3 regions of the Streptomyces sp. NPDC089915 genome follow, and region 2 is predicted to be linked to each of the others. Evidence: riboswitches for the same ligand, from Rfam matches in the RefSeq annotation. Region 2 holds a riboswitch; each other region holds the start of a gene.
The links. A riboswitch is a leader RNA that binds a small molecule or an ion and turns the genes downstream of it on or off. The one in region 2 is predicted to bind thiamine pyrophosphate.
Positions count from the first base shown of each region.

Region 1 (6,288 bases), on a different contig from region 2:
CCGCTGGGCGGCGTCCGTGAGCGCCGGCGGGAGCCAGACACCGTCCGGGTGGTAGAGGTTCGCACCGGGCGCGACGATCTCGTCGATCCGGTCGAGCACCTCGTCGTCGAGGACCAGCCCCGCCCCCTTGGACAGCGACTGGAACTGCTCCATGGTGCGCGGCCCGATGATCACCGAGGTGACCGCCGGGTGCGCGAGCGGGAAGGCCACCGCCAGCTCCGGCAGGGTGCACCCCAGGTCATCGGCGATCCCCAGGAGCTTCTCCACCGCCTCCAGCTTGGCCACGTTGCCCGGGAGGGCCGGATCGAAGCGGGCCGGGTGGAGCTTCGCCCGGCCCGTGGTCAGATCGACCGGACCGCCGAGCCGGTGCTTCCCGCTCAGGAAGCCCGAGGCGAGGGGGCTCCAGGTGAGCACGCCCATCCCGTACCGGCGGGCGACCGGCAGCACATCGGCCTCGATGCCGCGCGCGAGGATCGAGTACGGCGGCTGCTCGGTCCGGAACCGGGGGAGCGCCCGCCGCTCGGCGACGTGATGGGCCTCGACCAGTTCCTCGGCGGGAAAGGTCGAACAGCCGAAGGACCGGATCTTCCCGGCCCTGACGAGATCGCCGAGGACGGACAGGGTCTCCTCGACGTCGGTCGAGTGATCGGGCCGGTGCACCTGGTAGAGATCGATCCACTCGGTGTCCAGCCGGCGCAGGCTGTCCTCGACGGCCCGAACGATCCAGCGGCGCGAGTTGCCGCTGCGGTTGCGTCCCTCTCCCATCTGGAAGTGGACCTTGGTGGCGAGCACGACGTCGTCACGCCGCCCCTTGAGTGCCTTGCCGACGATCACCTCGGACTCACCCGCGGAGTACATGTCCGCGGTGTCCACGAAGTTGACGCCCTGGTCAAGGACGGCGTGGATGATCCGCGCACAGTCCTCGTGGTCCGGGTTCCCCACCGCCCCGAACATCATCGTGCCGAGGCAGTGGGCACTCACCTCTATGCCGGTCCCGCCCAGATTCCGGTATCGCATGGTCATGCGGCCGCACTCTAGGAGCTGGAGCGCACTCCAGCGCAAGACCCTTTTTCACGCGGTCCGGACCGACCGTCCCGCGGCTCCCCCCATGAGGCCGCGGGCCGGTCCGTCCGGCCGGATCAGTCCGCCAGCGGGAGGTAGACGCGGTTGCCCGAGGCGGCGAACTCGGCGGACTTCTCCGCCATGCCCGCCTCGATCTCATCGGCCTTCAGGTCCCCGCCGTGCTCACGGCGGATGTCCTGGGAGATCTTCATCGAGCAGAACTTCGGACCGCACATGGAGCAGAAGTGGGCGGTCTTCGCCGGCTCGGCCGGGAGCGTCTCGTCGTGGAACTCGCGGGCCGTGTCCGGGTCGAGGGCCAGGTTGAACTGGTCCTCCCAGCGGAACTCGAACCGGGCGTCGGACAGGGCGTCGTCCCACTCCTGGGCGCCCGGGTGGCCCTTGGCCAGGTCGGCCGCGTGCGCCGCGATCTTGTACGTGATGACGCCGGTCTTCACGTCGTCGCGGTTGGGCAGGCCCAGGTGCTCCTTGGGCGTCACGTAGCAGAGCATCGCGGTGCCCCACCAGGCGATCATCGCGGCGCCGATGCCGGAGGTGATGTGGTCGTACGCGGGCGCGACGTCCGTGGTGAGCGGGCCGAGCGTGTAGAACGGCGCCTCCTCGCAGATCTCCTGCTGGAGGTCGATGTTCTCCTTGATCTTGTGCATCGGGACGTGGCCCGGGCCCTCGATCATCGTCTGCACGTTGTGCCGCTTGGCGATCGTGTTCAGCTCGCCCAGCGTCTTGAGCTCGGCGAACTGCGCCGCGTCGTTGGCGTCCGCGATGGAGCCGGGGCGCAGGCCGTCACCGAGCGAGTAGGTGACGTCGTACGCCGCGAGGATCTCGCAGAGCTCCTCGAAGTTCGTGTAGAGGAAGTTCTCCTTGTGGTGCGCCAGGCACCAGGCGGCCATGATCGAGCCACCGCGCGAGACGATGCCGGTCTTGCGGCGGGCCGTCAGCGGCACGTACGGCAGCAGCACGCCGGCGTGGACCGTCATGTAGTCGACGCCCTGCTCGGCCTGCTCGATGACCGTGTCCTTGTAGATCTCCCAGGTCAGGTCCTCGGCACGGCCGTCGACCTTCTCCAGCGCCTGGTAGAGCGGCACGGTGCCGATCGGGACGGGGGAGTTGCGCAGGACCCACTCACGCGTGGTGTGGATGTTGCGGCCGGTCGAGAGGTCCATGACCGTGTCGGCGCCCCACTTGGTGGCCCAGGTCATCTTGTCGACCTCCTCCTCGATGGAGGAGGTGACGGCCGAGTTGCCGATGTTGGCGTTGACCTTTACCAGGAACCGCTTGCCGATGATCATCGGCTCGATCTCCGGGTGGTTCACGTTGGCCGGAAGCACCGCGCGACCTGCGGCGATCTCCTCGCGAACGACCTCGGGGGAGACGTTCTCGCGGAGCGCGACGTACTCCATCTCCGGGGTGATCTCGCCCCGGCGGGCGTACGCGAGCTGCGTGACGGCCTGGCCGCCACGGCCCCGGCGCGGCAGGCGCGGACGGCCCGGGAAGACCGCGTCGAGGTTCTTGAGGCCACCGCGGGGCGAGGTGTGCTTGATGCCGTCGTCCTCGGGGCGCACGGGACGGCCCGCGTACTCCTCGGTGTCACCGCGGCCGATGATCCAGTTCTCGCGCAGCGGCGGCAGGCCGCGGCGCACGTCGGTCTCGATCTGCGGGTCGGTGTACGGACCGGACGTGTCGTAGAGCGTGACGTCCTTGCCGTTGGTGAGGTGGACCTGGCGGACCGGCACCCGGATGTCCGGGCGGGAACCCGCCAGGTATCCCTTGTGCCAGCCGGGCTGGCGCTCGGTCTGGCCGTCGGCGTTCTCGCCGGCGGCAGGCGTGCGTGCGTCCTGAATGGTCATGAGACCTGATCTCCCTACGCCGGCATTACCCGGTAACAGGTTCGGCGGTCGACGCAGCCTCCTCCCGTACGCATTCTCATGCGCGTACGGTGATCAGCGCCCTCTCAGCCCGGTGCTCCGAGCTCCCGCGTTGTGCAAAGTAGCCCCCACGCTAGCGTCATCTGTGGCGTGCTGAACAGTGGGCCCCCTCATCTCTTGCGATGATCTGCCGGTGACGACCTCGCCGCAGCCCCCCAACGAGCCCACAGACCCCTTGGGCCACACCGGCCACGAGCATGCGTCCCACGGACATGCGGCCGGCGGTGGCGAGGGGCCTTCCCACGGCCACGGATCCCCCGATCACGGACAAGGCCACGGACAAGGGCATGGGCACGGCCACGGCCACGGCCACGGCCACGGCCACGGCCACAGTCACGGCCACGGGCCGGCGGCCCCCGTCTCCAAGCACCTGCGCAAGGTCATCTCCGCCGTCCTCATCCCCTTCGCCGCCGCCGTCTGCGTCGGCATGGTGGTGCTGTGGCCGGGCGGCGCCCCCGCCCACGAGCGCACCGGGGTGGGCTTCGACCGCCAGACCCAGCAGGGCAAGGTGGTCGCCCTCTCGAACGTCGACTGCAAGTCGGTGAACGCCTCGCAGGTGCCCCCCACCGGCAGCACCCCCGCCCCCGAGGGACGCGGCGCGCAGGCCGGGTCGTGCAAGCGGGCCACCGTCGAGGTGGGCACCGGACCGGACAAGGGCCGCGTCTTCTTCGAGATCGTCCAGCCGGGCGCGCCGAGACAGCTGGAGAAGGACCAGGAGGTGGTGGTCGCCTACGCGCCGGACGCGCCGCGCGACCTCCAGTACTCCGTGATCGACCTGAACCGGAAGTTCCCGATGGCCCTCCTGGCGGCCGTCTTCGCGGTCGCGGTGGTCGTCGTCGGCCGGATGCGCGGACTGTTCGCGCTCATCGCGCTCGTGGTCAGCTTCGGGGTGCTGACCCTCTTCATCCTCCCGGCGATCCTGCAGGGTTCGAACCCCCTGGTCGTCGCGGTGGTCGGAGCCAGCGCGATCATGCTGATCGCCCTCTACATGTGCCACGGGCTGACCGCACGCACCTCGGTCGCCGTCCTCGGCACCCTGGTCTCACTGCTGCTGATCGGGCTGCTGGGCTCGCTGTTCATCGGCTGGGCGTTCCTGAGCGGGAACACGGACGACAACACCGGGCTGATCCACGGGCTCTACCCGAACATCGACATGAGCGGTCTGCTGCTCGCGGGCGTGATCATCGGATCGCTCGGCGTCCTCGACGACGTGACGGTCACCCAGACCTCGGCCGTCTGGGAACTCCACCAGGCGGACCCGAAGATGGGCCCCCGCGCCCTGTACCGGGCGGCCATCCGGATCGGCCGCGACCACATCGCGTCCGTGGTGAACACGCTCGTACTGGCCTACGCGGGCGCCGCGTTGCCCCTGCTGCTGCTGTTCTCCATCGCGAACAGCAGCATGGGCACGGTGGCCAACAGCGAGCTGGTGGCCGAGGAGATCGTACGGACCCTCGTGGGCTCGATCGGGCTCGTCGCCTCGGTCCCGGTGACCACGGCGCTGGCCGCGCTGGTGGTCTCCGCGGACCGGACCGGCCCCGCCGGCGCCCCCGCCCCGGCCGCGGCGCCGGCCCGCGGCGGGCGGGGCCGGCGGCGCAAGCGCTGAGGGCGGGGAAGCTCCCGGAGCCGGGGGTTCAGCCCGCGTTCTGCTCGTTCTGCTGCTGGGCCTCGGCGAGGATCCGGCAGAGCTCCTCGTCGAGGGTCTCCTCGAAGTCGCCGAGGCTGCGCTCCTGACCGAGCGGAACGAGCCGGTCGGTCCGGTCGAGGAACGCGACGAGCGGGGCGGCGCCGGCCCGGAACAGGGCCCGGTCGCCGCCGACCTGGAGGCGGATGTGGACGTCGCAGAGCGCTCCCGGATCGGTGGGGGCGATGTGCACGTCCCCGTCGCCGCACGGCCTGTTGATGCCGTCGAGGAGCAGCTCCCGGCCGAACGCCCAGGTCACCGGGGCGTCTCCGGGAAGGTGGAAGGTCAGGCGTACGGCGTAGGGGTCACGGGCGTCGTACCGGAGCTCCACCGGAATACGGAACGCGAGCTCCTCGGAAACGAGGAAGCTCATCATGACCTCTGCCTGTACCGACTCGCGCATTGCCTACCCCGCTGTAGTGGAAGTGGCCAGGAATGGTCCCCCAGGGCCCTCTTGACAAGGGTGGTGGAAGCGCGAGCAGATCACAAGGAGTGAGTTTTCAGATACTGATAGAGAAGGAGAGGGTGCTCAACAGCGCGCCTACTTCACTCCGTAGTCGATCGACTACATAGAGCAAGCGCGATTCCTGGTGCACAGGTAGAGAAATGGCCATGGTCGCGGCCGCGTCCCCGGCGGTGATCGGGATGGCCGCGCAGACCGTCCCCAGGGCGTACTCCTGACGCTCGGTCACCGGCTGCATCCGCTCCAGGGAGCCGATCCGGTCCTCCAGCGTGCGCATGTCCCGCACGGTGTACGGCGTGATGCCCTCGACCGGATGACGGTCGTAGTAGTCCCTGCGCGTCTTCTCGTCCAACTGCCCCAGCAGGCACTGGCCGATGGCGTGCGCGTGCGCGGTGGCGCGGAAGTCGGCCCACTCCTCGCAGGCGGGGTTCGCCGGGGTGTCCGAGACGCCCACGACCTCGATCTCACCCTCGCGGTAGACCGCGAAGTAGACGGGGGCCCCGACCACGTCGCGGAAGTGCGCGAGGGAGTCGAGGATCATGCTGCGACGTTTCTGCTGAAGTCCCCCGTGCCCCAGCCTGGCGGCCGCGTCGCCGAGGACGAACACCCCGCCCTCCCGGCGCAGATAGCCCTCGTGCGTCAGGGTGCGCAGCAGGTGGTACGCGGTGGGGAGCGGGAGCCCGGCCTCGCGCGCCAGCTGTTTCGCCGGGGCTCCACCGCTATGGGAGCCCGCCGCTTCCAGCAGCCGCAGCGCCCTCTGCACCGAACCGATCAGCGTCGGCACACCGGCATTGTGGACCGGAGACACAGCTCACCCCCAGGCGTGGCGGCGGGCCCGGGGGCCCGCCGGCGCCCAGGGAACGGCACGGATTGCCAGCCTATCCACCGATTGCCACGTGATGAGAGGTTTGCCAGGCGATGTTCGCCCGCCTGGCGCAATGCGCGCACCCCTCGGACGCGACGGCCTACCAGCCGTCGGAGGAGCTCTTCGCCCCGTTGCCCGTGAACTTCTTGACCACGAAGATCAGACCGCCGACCAGCGCCGCGAACAGCAGCACCTTGAAGGCGAAGCCGATCAGCGTGCCGATGATCGAGGTGATGACACCGCCGAAGACGAAGAGCGCCAGCAGCGGAAC
Region 1 covers NZ_JBFBGN010000004.1:79,907-86,194, forward strand. Annotated here, with positions in the region: gene AB0O29_RS02685 (aldo/keto reductase) at 1-1,017, opposite strand, end outside; gene thiC (phosphomethylpyrimidine synthase ThiC) at 1,140-2,927, opposite strand; TPP riboswitch at 2,922-3,066, opposite strand; gene AB0O29_RS02695 (YibE/F family protein) at 3,139-4,611, shown strand; gene AB0O29_RS02700 (SsgA family sporulation/cell division regulator) at 4,640-5,092, opposite strand; gene AB0O29_RS02705 (helix-turn-helix domain-containing protein) at 5,190-5,936, opposite strand; gene AB0O29_RS02710 (DUF5326 family protein) at 6,118-6,288, opposite strand, start outside.
Region 1: another riboswitch for thiamine pyrophosphate. It lies ahead of thiC (phosphomethylpyrimidine synthase ThiC); the one in region 2 lies ahead of thiO (glycine oxidase ThiO).

Region 2 (6,288 bases):
AGCCGGCGGTGTTGGGGAGGACCGCGATGCCGAGCCGGGACAGCACGGACAGGACCGAGCCCTGGACCGTCGGGTCCAGGCGGCGCATCGCGACGGTGGTCAGCTCGGTGCCGGAGGCGATCAGGGCGTGTTCGAGGATCTCCAGGCTCGGGGCTCCGCCCGTGCCCATGATCAGGCGGGAGGAGAAGGTCCGGCCGCCCAGGGTGAACAGGTCGTCGGCCATCGCGCTCAGCCTCCCTGGACCGCGGTGAGGACCTCGACCCGGTCGCCGTCGCCGACGGCGGTGTGCGGCCACCGGCCGCGCGGGACGACGGTCTCGTTGAGGGCGGCGGCCACCCCGGAGGGGGCGGTGGTCAGGGTGGCGACCACCGCGTCGAGGGTGGTGCCGGCCGCGATCTCGCGCGGCTCGCCGTTGACGGAGATGGTCATGCGAAGGACTCCTGACGCGTGGAGGAGAAGCGGCGGGGGGTGAAGGGGCGGGCGATCTCCGGCACGGCGCCGGTGGTCAGCAGCTCCGCCATCACGTCGCCGGTGAGCGGGGTCAGCAGGACGCCGTTGCGGTAGTGGCCGGTGGCCAGGTGCAGCCCGGGCAGGTCGGTCGGGCCGAGCAGCGGCGCGTTGTCGGGGGAGCACGGGCGCAGCCCGGCCCGGGTCTCGACCAGTGGGAGCTCGGTGATGCCGGGGACCAGCTCGTGGGCGTCGCGCAGCAGCTCGTAGACCCCGCCGGCGGTGACGGTGGTGTCCCAGCCGAGTTCCTCGCTGGTGGCGCCGACGACGAGCTCGCCGTTCTCGCGCGGTACGAGGTAGACGTGGCTGCCGCGCACGACGGCCCGTACCGTCCGGGACAGGAACGGGGCGTAGGCGGGCGGGACGGCCAGGCGCAGCACCTGTCCCTTGACGGGCCGTACGGGTGGCAGTACCTGTTCCGGTACGCCTTCCAGCCGGCCGCTGAGCGAGCCCGCGGCCAGGACGACCTGGTCGGCGCGGAGCTCCGTGCCGTCGTCGAGCAGTGCTCCGCGGGCCTGGTCGGCGGTGACGAGGAGCCGGCGTGCGGCGGCCCGGTGGATGGTCACCCCGGCCCGTTCGCAGGCGGCCAGGAGTGCGGCGGCGAGCCGGCGCGGGTCCACCTGGTGGTCCCCGTCGACGCGCAGTCCGCCGCGTACCCCGGGGGCCAGCATCGGCTCCAGGCGGCGGCACTCGCGGCCGGTGAGCCATTCGGACTCCAGGCCGCAGCGGCGCTGGAGGGCGTGGAGTTCGCGCAGGTGGAGGCGGTCGTCGGCGTCGAGGGCGACGGCCAGGGTGCCGCAGGCCCGGTAGCCGAGGTCCATGCCGCCGCTGGCCTCGGTGAGCTCGGCGGCGAACTCCGGGTAGCGGGCGGCGGAGGCCACGTTGAGGCCGAGCAGGGTCTCCTCGCCGTAGTGCAGTTCGGTGACGGCGGCGAGCATGCCGGCCGCGACCCGGGCGGCGCCGCCGCCGGGGTCGGGGTCGGCGAGCGCGGTGCGCAGCCCCCGCCGGGCCGCCCGCCAGGCGGTGACCAGGCCGATGATGCCGCCACCGATGACGAGGACGTCATCGCCCCGGTGGTCGGATCCCTTGTCGGATGCGTGCATGGGCGTCCAGCCCCTCCCTTCGCCGGCATGACCCGGATCAGGTTCGTACGGTCGGAGGCCGGCCAGCCTCCCTCTCAGCCCGGTGCGCCCGGACTCCCGCGATAGGTACGGTGGCCAGCGTAACCCCGGGGCCGGTGCCGGGTAAGGCTGCCTCCCTCCGCCCGCCTCCCTCCGCCGTTCCGACCCGGCTTTCCTGACGGGCCGTCAGGTGACTAGGCTGACCGTGTGAGCGAGCAGACGGAACAGACGAAGCCCGGTGTCGTGATCGTCGGCGCCGGAATGGCCGGGGTGCAGACCGCGGTGGCCCTGCGGGAACAGGGCTGGACGGGCCCCGTGACCCTGCTGGGCGCCGAACCCCACCAGCCCTACGACCGGCCCCCGCTGTCCAAGGCGGTGCTCCTCGGCAAGGCCGAGGACTCCGCCTTCGACGTGGACTTCGAGGGCCTCGGCATCACCCTGCGCCTGGGGACGGAGGTCACCGGCCTGCGCGCCGCCGACCACGAGGTGGACACCGAGGCCGGCCCGGTCCCGTACGAGGTCCTCGTGCTGGCCACCGGAGCCACCCCCCTGACCCTGCCCGGCGCCGGCGGTGTCCCCGGCGTCCACCTGCTGCGCACCCTCGACGACGCCGCCCGGCTGCGCCCCGTGCTGGCCGCCGCCCCCGCCGCCGTCGTCGTCGGGGCCGGCTGGATCGGCGCCGAGTTCGCCACCGCCGCCCGCGAGGCCGGCTGCGCCGTCACCGTCGTCGAGGCCGCCGACCAGGTCCTGGCCGGAGCCCTGCCCGCCGAGGTCGCCGCCCCCATGGCCCGCTGGTACGAGGCCGCCGGCGCCACCCTGATCACCGGAGCCCGGGTGGCCGGGGTCGAGGAGGGCCGGGTGCTCCTCGCCGACGGCCGCGAGCTGCCCGCCGGGGCCGTCGTCGTCGGCATCGGCGCCCGCCCCGCCACCGACTGGCTCGACGGGAGCGGGGTCGAGCGGGGCCCGGACGGCTCCGTCACGGCCGACGCCCACCTGCGGACCTCCCTGCCCGGGGTGTACGCCGTCGGCGACTGCTCCTCCTTCCCCTCGGCCCGCTACGGGACCCGGCTGCTGGTCCACCACTGGGACAACGCCCTCCAGGGCCCCCGCGCGGTCGCCGCGAACATCGTCGCGGGGGATGCCGTCCAGGCCTACGACCCCGTGCCGTACTTCTGGTCCGAGCAGTTCGGCCGCTTCGTCCAGTACGCCGGCCACCACGGCGGCGCCGACACCCTGCTGTGGCGCGGCGCCCCGGACGGTGACGGCTGGTCGGTGTGCTGGCTGCGCGAGGGCGTCCTCGTCGCCGTCCTGGCCGTCGGCCGCCCCCGGGACCTGGCCCAGGGCCGCAGGCTGATCGAGGCGGGCACCCCGGTGGATCCGGCCAAGGTGGCCGACCCGGCCGTCCCGCTGAAGTCGGCGGCCGCCTGACGCACCCCCGGCGGGGGCCGTGACCGGACGCGGCCCCCCGATCCGGGCGGATCCCCGCCCATGGGGACGGACCCGGACGGACGGGGCCGGGTACCGGCGGCTCCGCCGAGGTGGCAGGCTTGTGTCCGTGACCGAGATTGACGCAAAGATCGATGCCCTCGTCCCCTCCTGGCTGTACCTCCCCGACATCGCGGAGATGCTCGACCTCGAGGTGACCAGGGTCCGCCAGATGGTCAAGGAAGGGCAGCTCATCGCCGTACGCCGGGGCGAGAACCGCGCCCTGCAGGTTCCGGCCCAGTTCATCGACGGCGACAAGGTCGTCAAGGGACTCGTCGGCCTGCTGACCGTGCTGCGCGACGACCGCTTCTCCGACGAGGAGATGCTGGAATGGCTCTTCACCGAGGATCCGACCCTGCCCGGCACCCCCGTGCAGGCGCTGCGCGAGAATCGCGGCACGGAGGTGAAGCGGCGCGCCCAGGCGCTCGCCCTCTGACCGGCTGATCCACAGGTGTGCGGGCGGGCCGGGGTACCCTCGGCCCGCCCGCACACCGCTATCACCAGGGGGTACTCCCATGCAGCAGCTGTCCGACGCCCGGCTCTACCTGTGCACGGACGCCCGCAAGCGGCAGGGCGACCTCCCCGAGTTCCTCGACGCCGTGCTGGCCGGAGGCGTGGACATCGTCCAGCTCCGCGACAAGGGCATGGAGGCCGGCGAGGAACTCGAACACCTCCAGGTCTTCGCCGAGGCGGCCCGCCGGCACGGCAAGCTCCTCGCGGTCAACGACCGCGCCGACGTCGCGCACGCCATCGGCTCCGACGTGCTGCACCTCGGCCAGGGCGACATCCCCGTCCCCGCCGCTCGCGCCATCCTCGGCCCGGACGTCCTGATCGGGCGCTCCTGCCACGCCGAGTCCGAGGTGGACGCCGCCGTCGCCGAGCCCGGCGTGGACTACTTCTGCACGGGCCCCTGCTGGCCCACCCCCACCAAGCCCGGCCGCTACGCCCCCGGCCTCGGCCTCGTCCGCTACGCGGCCTCCCTGGAGCAGGACCGCCCCTGGTTCGCCATCGGCGGCATCGACGCGGGCAACCTGGACGAGGTCCTCGACGCCGGCGCCACCCGCGTCGTGGTCGTCCGCGCCCTCACCGAGGCCTCGGACCCCGGCGCGGCCGCCGCCGACCTGGCCAAGCGCGTCCGCGCCCGCCTCGCCTAGCGGATCCCGGGCCGGCCGCCCGCGCCGCGTACTCGCGGACCGTTCGAGTCCTGGTCGAGCCCGCGCCAGGGTGTCCAAAAATCTGTCCAATGGATGGACAGCGCTTCGGCGTCCGCCGGGGCGCGTCTAACCTGCCCATATGGCCCTTGGTACCGCTTCCACCTGGTCGGACCGTGCACACACGGTCCGCGACCTCCTCGCGTCCGGAGCCTCGTATTCCTTCGAGTTCTGGGCTCCCAAGACCGAGAAGGGCGAGCGCAACCTCTGGAACGCGCTCCGCCGGATCGAGGCGGTCTCCCCGAGTTTCGTCTCCGTCACCTACGGTGCCGGCGGCTCCACCCGGGGCGGCACCGTCCGCGCCACCGAGCAGATCGCCGCCGACACGACGCTGACCCCCGTCGCGCACCTCACCGCCGTGGACCACTCCATCGCCGAGCTGCGCCACGTGATCGGCCAGTTCGCCGACGCCGGCATCCGCAACATGCTCGCGCTGCGCGGGGACCCGCCGGGCGACCCCATGGGTCCCTGGGTCAAGCACCCCGAGGGCGTGGACTACGCCGCCGACCTCGTGCGCCTGCTGAAGGAGTCCGGAGACTTCTGCGTCGGCGTCGCGGCCTTCCCCGAGATGCACCCCCGCTCGGCGGACTGGGATTCGGACATCCGGCACTTCGTGGACAAGTGCCGTGCCGGGGCGGACTACGCCATCACCCAGATGTTCTTCGATCCCGAGAATTATCTGCGGCTGCGCGACAGCGTCCAGAAGGCGGGCTGTGAGACCCCGATCATCCCCGAGGTCATGCCTGTTGTGGGTATCAAGCAGCTCGACCGACTGCCCCAGCTGAGCAACGCCGTCTTCCCTGACGCCGTGAAAGACCGCATGCTCGCCGTCAAGGACGATCCGGCCGCTGTACGCTCCATTGGCATCGAGTTCGCCACGGAGTTCTGCGCGCGGCTGCTGTCCGAAGGTGTTCCGGGACTGCACTTCATCACGCTGAACAATTCCACGGCGACTCTCGAAATCTACGAGAACCTGGGCCTGCACCAGCGGGCCTGACCGGCCGTCTCCCGTCTCCCGCGCGGTACGGCCGTACCGAGAGGGGCCTTGCATGGGAATGACGGTCCTCTACATCGCGTTCGGTTTCGTCGCGTTGTGGCTGCTTGCCGAGGTCCTGATGCAGTACAAGGCCCGGCTGCGCTGGCGCCTGCTCGCCTTCGCCGGGTTCCTCGGCGTCGTGGCCGGGGTCGTGCTGCCGTCGGTGCTGGTCATCGCCGCCGGCGCGGCCGCCTTCGCCGTCGGCCAGACCCTGGTGACGCTCTCCTTCCGCAAGGGCTTCGTCGCCGGCTGGGCCCTGCGCAAGGGCAAGGGCGAGGCGCCCGCGCGCAAGGAGGGGCAGAGCAGACGCCGCCGCTCCGGTGGCGGCGCGCCGCGCCCGGAGCCCGCGCTGGAGGTGACCGGGCTGGAGTACGGCTCCCAGGCTCCGGCCGGCCCGCGCGACGGCGACGACGACCGTGAGGAGCGGAACGTCTTCACCCCGCAGCCGGTGCCCGAGGAGACCGGCTCCTACGGGATACAGAGCTTCGCCCCCCAGCAGCCCGACGCCACCGCCGCCTTCGCCTCGCCGTTCGCCGCCGACGGACAGGACGGCGGACAGCACGCCCCCTACTACGACCCGGCCCAGGGCGCCCAGGGCGGCTACGATTACGGCACCGGCTACCCGGCGGGCGACCAGCAGGTCTACGCCGCCTACTCGGACCCGTACATCGGCACCGGCGGAGCCGTCTCCCCGGGCCAGCCGTACGACTACCCGCAGTACGACCCCGCGCAGCAGCAGTACTCCATGGACACCCCGCCCGGCGGGGTCTGGGTCCCGCAGCAGCGCGCCACCGACGCGGCCCCGCAGCCCTACCCGGAGCAGGACCCCCAGCAGCAGCCGCCGCAGGGGTACCCGTACCAGGGCAACGGCGAGTACGGGCAGTACCGCCACTGAGGTGAACGAGGGGAGGGCCCGGCTCGCGCGAGC
Region 2 covers NZ_JBFBGN010000143.1:8,753-15,040, reverse strand. Annotated here, with positions in the region: gene AB0O29_RS29430 (thiazole synthase) at 1-223, opposite strand, end outside; gene thiS (sulfur carrier protein ThiS) at 229-429, opposite strand; gene thiO (glycine oxidase ThiO) at 426-1,610, opposite strand; TPP riboswitch at 1,608-1,720, opposite strand; gene AB0O29_RS29415 (FAD/NAD(P)-binding oxidoreductase) at 1,836-3,056, shown strand; gene AB0O29_RS29410 (Rv2175c family DNA-binding protein) at 3,184-3,549, shown strand; gene thiE (thiamine phosphate synthase) at 3,629-4,267, shown strand; gene metF (methylenetetrahydrofolate reductase [NAD(P)H]) at 4,407-5,321, shown strand; gene AB0O29_RS29395 (hypothetical protein) at 5,374-6,255, shown strand.

Region 3 (6,288 bases), on a different contig from region 2:
CAGCAGGGTGGACTTGCCGCTGCCGCTGGGCCCCAGCACGCAGACGGTCTCGTGCTCGGCGACCTCCAGGTCCACCGCGTCCACGACCGCCCGGTCGCCGAAGCGGACCGTCACCCCTTCGAGCCGGAGCAGGGTCATCAGAACTCTCCCGAGGTCTTGTCGGGTCGCAGCCGTTCCAGCACCAGCAGGGACACCGCGCACACCAGCATCAGAATCGTGCTCAGGGCCATCGCCTGCCCGTAGTTCATCTCCCCGGCCCGCCCCAGCAGCCGGGCCACCGCCACCGGCAGCGTCGGGTGGTCCGGCCGGGCGATGAACACCGTCGCGCCGAACTCGCCCAGCGAGACCGCGAAGGCGAAGCCCGCCGCGATCAGCACCGCCCGCCGCACCAGCGGCAGGTCCACCTCCCGCCAGACCCGCAGCGGGGAGGCCCCGAGCACCGCCGCGGCCTCCCGCAGCCGCCCGTCGACCGCCCGCAGCACCGGCAGCATGGTCCGCACGACGAACGGCACCCCGACCAGCGCCTGCGCCAGCGGCACCAGGATCCAGGAGGTGCGCAGGTCCAGCGGGGGCACGTCGAGGGTGATCAGGAACCCGAAGCCCACCGTCACGGCGGACACCCCGAGCGGGAGCATCAGCAGCGCGTCGAAGCCCCGGACGAAGCGGCCCGCCCGCCGGGCCAGCGCCGCCGCCGCGAGCCCGCCGACGGCCAGGGCGATGGCGGTGGCGGCGAGCGCGTACTGCAGGGAGTTCCAGATGGCCTCCAGCGGCGGCACCAGAAACGTTCCGCCACCGGCCCCGGCCTCCTGGAGCGCCCGGTAGAACCCGAACCCGTACCCGCCCGGCGCGTCCAGGGACCGCTCCACCAGCACGGCCAGGGGCGCCACGATCAGCAGCGCCACCGTCAGCAGCACCCCGGCCAGCAGCCCGCGCTGCGCCCAGCCGCGCGGCGGGTGCGCGGTGCGCGCGGGGTCGACGAGCCGCAGCGCGGTCTCCCGCCGGCGCACGGTCCGGGCGTGCACGGCGAGGATCAGCCCGACGGCGGCGAACTGCACCAGCGTCAGCACCGCGGCCGTCGGCAGGTCCAGCAGCTGCGCCGTCTGCCGGTAGACCTCGACCTCCAGCGTGGCGTACGAGGGGCCGCCGAGGATCTGCACGACGCCGAAGGAGCTGAAGGTGAACAGGAACACCATCAGCGCGGCCGCCGCCACCGCCGGGGCGAGCGCGGGCAGGGTCACCCGCCGCCAGGCCGCGAACCGCCCGGCGCCCAGCACCCGGGCGGCCTCCTCCTGGCGCGGGTCCAGCTGGGCCCACAGCCCGCCGACCGTGCGGACGACGACGGCGTAGTTGAAGAAGACGTGGGCGAGCAGGATCGCCCACACGGTGGTGTCCAGCCGGACGCCCCACACCTCGTCCAGCAGCCCGTTCCGCCCGACCAGGGCCAGGAAGGCCGTGCCGACGACCACGGTCGGCAGCACGAAGGGGACGGTGACCAGGGCGCGCAGCAGCTGCTTGCCGGGGAAGGAGAACCGTGCGAACACGTACGCGCCGGGCAGCGCGACGAGCAGGGTGAGCACGGTCGAGGCGAGCGCCTGCCAGGTGGTGAACCACAGCACGCCGGCGATGTCCGGCTGGGCGAGGACCTCGCCGATCCGCCCGAACCGCCAGCCCTCGTCCGTCCTGAACCCGCGGCCGACGATGGCGGCGACGGGGTAGGCGAAGAACAGCCCGAAGAAGGCGAGCGGCACGGCCATCAGGGCCAGCCTGACGGCGGTGGCCCGCCCGCTCTCCTTCGGGGAGCCGTCGCGGACTACTTCACGACGATCGAGGACCATGCCTTGACCCACTGGTCACGGTTCTTCGCGATGGTCTCGGGGGCCACGTTCTCCGGCTTCTCGACCACCACGCCGTGCTTGGTGAAGACCTCCGGCAGCTTCGCGTCCTTGACCACCGGGTTCACGAACATCTGGAGCGGCATGTCCTCCTGGAACTTCTTGCCGATCAGGAAGTCGATGAGGGCCTTGCCGCCCTCCTCGTTCTTCGCGCCCTTCAGCAGGCCCGCGAACTCGACCTGGCGGAAGCAGGTGCCGGTGGCCACGCCCGTGGGGGCCTCGGCCGGCTGGGGCTCGCCGTAGAGGACCTCGACCGGCGGGCTGGAGGCGTAGGAGACGACCAGCGGACGGTCGCCCTTGGCCTTCTTGCCGCCGGCGGAGCCGGAGAAGCGCTCGTTGTAGGCCTGCTCCCAGCCGTCGACGACCTCGACGCCGTTGGCCTTCAGCTTGGTCCAGTAGTCCTTCCAGCCGTCCTCGCCGTACTTGCCGACGGAGGCGAGGAGGAAGCCGAGGCCGGGCGAGGAGGTCGCGGCGTTCTCGGTGACCAGCAGGTTCTTGTACTCGGGCTTGAGCAGGTCGTCCAGCGTCTGCGGCGGGGCGATCTTCTTGTCGGCGAAGTAGGCCTTGTCGTAGTTGACGCAGATGTCGCCGGAGTCGACGGGGGTGACCCGGTGCTGCTTGTCGAGCACGTACTCGGGCTTGACCTCCGCCAGGCCCTTGGCCTCGTACGGGGTGAAGATCCCGTTGTCGAGGGCGCGCGAGAGGAGCGTGTTGTCGACACCGAAGAAGACGTCGCCGCGCGGGGAGCCCTTGGTGAGGATCTCCTGGTTCAGGGCGGCGCCGGCGTCCCCGGACTTGAGGACCTTGACGGTATAGCCGCTCTGCTGCTCGAACTCCTTGAGGACCGAGTCGGTCACGTTGAAGGAGTCGTGGGAGACGAGGGTGACGGTCTTGGACTTCGGGGCACCGCTCTCGGCGGCCCCGTCGTCCTTCTTGGTGCCGCCGCCGCACGCGGTCAGCGTGCTGACGCCGAGGGCGGCGGCCAGCGCCGCGCCCGCGATCTTCTTGGTGGTGCTCACGGTTCATTCCTCCTGGGATGACCAGGAGAAGACGCGGCCCCGCCCGGGCGCTCTGGTGGAGCGGGGCGCCCGGGCAGGGCGCAACAGCTTGAGGTGGTGACCGAACTTCCTACCCAGAATGACCTGGGCGAGGTTCAGAGGGTCTGCGGCCACGGTGCTCGATCCAAAAACGTGTGCCGCACTCTCAGCGCTGTGGCGCTCCCCTGTCGGAATATGCAGATGTACGCGGGCCAGCCTACCGCTCGCTCGCGGCGAGCTGTCCGCACGCACCGTCGATCTCCTGGCCGCGGGTGTCCCGTACGGTCACGGGCACGCCGTGGCGGGCGATGGCCTCGACGAAGGCCTTCTCGTCCTCGGGTCGCGAGGCGGTCCACTTCGAGCCCGGCGTCGGGTTCAGCGGGATCAGGTTGACGTGCACCCGCTTGCCCTTGAGCAGGCGTCCGAGCAGGTCGCCGCGCCAGGCCTGGTCGTTGATGTCGCGGATCAGGGCGTACTCGATGGAGATCCGGCGGCCGGACTTCTCGGCGTACTCCCAGGCCGCGTCGAGGACCTCGCGGACCTTCCAGCGGGTGTTCACGGGGACGAGGGTGTCGCGCAGCTCGTCGTCCGGGGCGTGCAGGGAGACGGCGAGGCGGCACTTGAAGCCCTCGTCGGCGAACCGCAGCATGGCCGGGACCAGGCCGACGGTGGAGACGGTGATGCCGCGCTGCGACAGGCCCAGGCCGTCCGGCTCCGGGTCGGTGAGGCGGCGGATGGCGCCGACGACGCGGTTGTAGTTCGCGAGCGGCTCGCCCATGCCCATGAAGACGATGTTAGACAGGCGGGCCGGGCCACCGGGGACCTCGCCGTCGCGCAGGGCGCGCATGCCGTCGACGATCTGGTGCACGATCTCGGCGGTGGAAAGGTTGCGGTCGAGGCCGGCCTGGCCTGTGGCGCAGAACGGGCAGTTCATGCCGCAGCCGGCCTGCGAGGAGATGCACATGGTCACCCGGTCGGGGTAGCGCATCAGCACGGACTCGACGAGCGTGCCGTCGTGCAGCTTCCACAGGGTCTTGCGGGTGGTGTCGTTGTCGCAGCTGATGTGCCGCACGACGTTCATCAGCTCGGGCAGCAGCTCCTGCTGGAGCTTCTCGCGCGAGCCGGCCGGGATGTCCGTCCACTCGGCCGGGTCGTGGGCGTAGCGGGCGAAGTAGTGCTGGGAGAGCTGCTTGGCCCGGAACGGCTTCTCGCCGATCGCGGCCACCGCCTCGCGGCGCTCGGCCGGGGTCAGGTCGGCGAGGTGCCGCGGAGGCTTCTTGGCTCCACGCGGGGCGACGAAGGTGAGCTCGCCCGGGACGGGACGGGGGGCCATGCGGTACTCCTCGGTACGACGGGGTGGGGGTCACCCCGCGCGTGCAGGGCCGGTCCGCGGCGGCTCGGCCGCGTGACGGAAAGGGCGCGCCGTGCGAACACGGCGCGCCCTCCAGGATAACCCGGCCCGAACCCGTCAGCCGGTGCCGACGAACGCCGCCAGCAGCAGCCAGACCACCGGAGCGGTCGGGAGCAGCGAGTCCAGGCGGTCCATGATGCCTCCGTGGCCCGGGAGCAGCGTGCCCATGTCCTTGATGCCGAGGTCACGCTTGATCATCGACTCGCCGAGGTCGCCCAGGGTCGCGCTGACGGCGACGGCCAGGCCCAGCAGCAGGCCCTGCCACCAGGAGCCCCCGTCGATCAGGAACTCCATGCACAGGGCGCCCGCCGCCATGGCGAAGGCCACCGCGCCGAAGAGCCCCTCGCGGGTCTTTCCGGGGCTGATGCGCGGCGCGAGCTTGGTCTTGCCGAAGCGCCAGCCGACGGCGTAGGCCCCGGTGTCGCTGACGACGGTCAGCAGGAGGAAGGTCACCACCCGCTGCGGGCCGTCCTCGGCCGTGAGGAGCATCGCGACGAAGGTGGCCAGGAAGGGCACGTAGAACGCCGCGAAGACGCCCGCGGTGACGTCCTTGAGGTAGTCCTCGGGCGGTTCCGTCATCCGCCAGACGAGGACCGCCAGCGCGGTCAGCACCATGGCGACCCAGGCGCCCTCGGCCCCCCGGACGTAGCCGGCGATGACCATCGCCGCGCCGCCGACCGCGAGCGGGACCAGCGGGGCCTTGATGCCCTTCTTCTCCTGGAGCCGGGAGGTGAGCTCCCACAGGCCGACGACGACCGCGACGACGATCACGCCGACGAAGACGGCCTTGACGATGAACAGCGAAGCGAAGATCACCGCGCCGAGGCCGACGCCGACCCCTATGGCGGCACGCAGATCCCGCCCGGCGCGCTTCTTCTGCGGCGGGGGCGAGGCGTCCTGCGGTGCCTGCGAAGGCGGGGGCGGGGGGCTGGGCATGGGCTCCTGCAACGGCATCTCGGTACGGAGCGGGGGGCCGCCCGCGAAGGCGGCCCCCCGATCGCGTGCTTCCCGGTCGTCGAACGCACGGCCGGCGGCATCGGGCACGATGGGCATGGGCGCAGTCTGAGGGCCCACCAGCGCATCGTATGCGGGACCCGCCGGTACCGGCTCAGCGGCCCAGGGAGAGTCGTTCATCAGACCTCGAGGAGCTCGGCTTCCTTGTGCTTGAGCAGCTCGTCCACCTGCGCGACGTACTTCGCGGTGGTGTCGTCGAGCTCCTTCTCGGCGCGGCGCACCTCGTCCTCGCCGGCCTCCTTGTCCTTGACCAGCTTGTCGAGGGCGTCCTTGGCCTTGCGGCGCACGGAGCGGATGGAGACCTTGGAGTCCTCGGCCTTGGTCTTGGCGACCTTGATGAACTCCTTGCGGCGGTCCTGCGTCAGCTCCGGGAAGGTCACCCGGATGATGCGGCCGTCGTTGCTCGGGTTGACGCCGAGGTCGGAGTCGCGGATCGCCTGCTCGATGTTGCGCAGCGCGGAGGCGTCGAACGGCGTGACGATCGCCATGCGCGGCTCGGGCACCGCGAAGGAGGCGAGCTGGTTGATGGGCGTGATGGCACCGTAGTAGTCCGCCACGATCTTGTTGAACATCGCCGGGTGCGCACGGCCCGTGCGAATCGCGGCGAAGTCCTCCTTGGCGACGACGACGGCCTTCTCCATCTTCTCCTCGGCCTCGAGGAGGATTTCTTCGATCACCACGTGCTCCTGCATGTCTTGAATGGATGGTTCAGGCGGGGCGGGGCGGTGCGGGCCGCCCGGACCGGGCCCCCGGGGGCCCGGTACGACGGGCTCAGGCCCGGGTGCCCTGGTCGCTCACGAGCGTGCCGATCTTCTCACCCTTGACGGCGCGGGCGATATTGCCTTCGGCGAGCAGTTCGAAGACCAGGATCGGGAGCCGGTTGTCGCGGCACAGCGTGATGGCCGTGGCGTCGGCGACCTTGAGGTCCCGGGAC
Region 3 covers NZ_JBFBGN010000126.1:6,616-12,903, reverse strand. Annotated here, with positions in the region: gene AB0O29_RS28020 (ABC transporter ATP-binding protein) at 1-138, opposite strand, end outside; gene AB0O29_RS28015 (iron ABC transporter permease) at 138-1,754, opposite strand; gene AB0O29_RS28010 (thiamine ABC transporter substrate-binding protein) at 1,811-2,911, opposite strand; TPP riboswitch at 3,000-3,126, opposite strand; gene rlmN (23S rRNA (adenine(2503)-C(2))-methyltransferase RlmN) at 3,147-4,262, opposite strand; gene AB0O29_RS28000 (phosphatidate cytidylyltransferase) at 4,398-5,474, opposite strand; gene frr (ribosome recycling factor) at 5,474-6,031, opposite strand; gene pyrH (UMP kinase) at 6,126-6,288, opposite strand, start outside.
Region 3: another riboswitch for thiamine pyrophosphate. It lies ahead of AB0O29_RS28010 (thiamine ABC transporter substrate-binding protein); the one in region 2 lies ahead of thiO (glycine oxidase ThiO).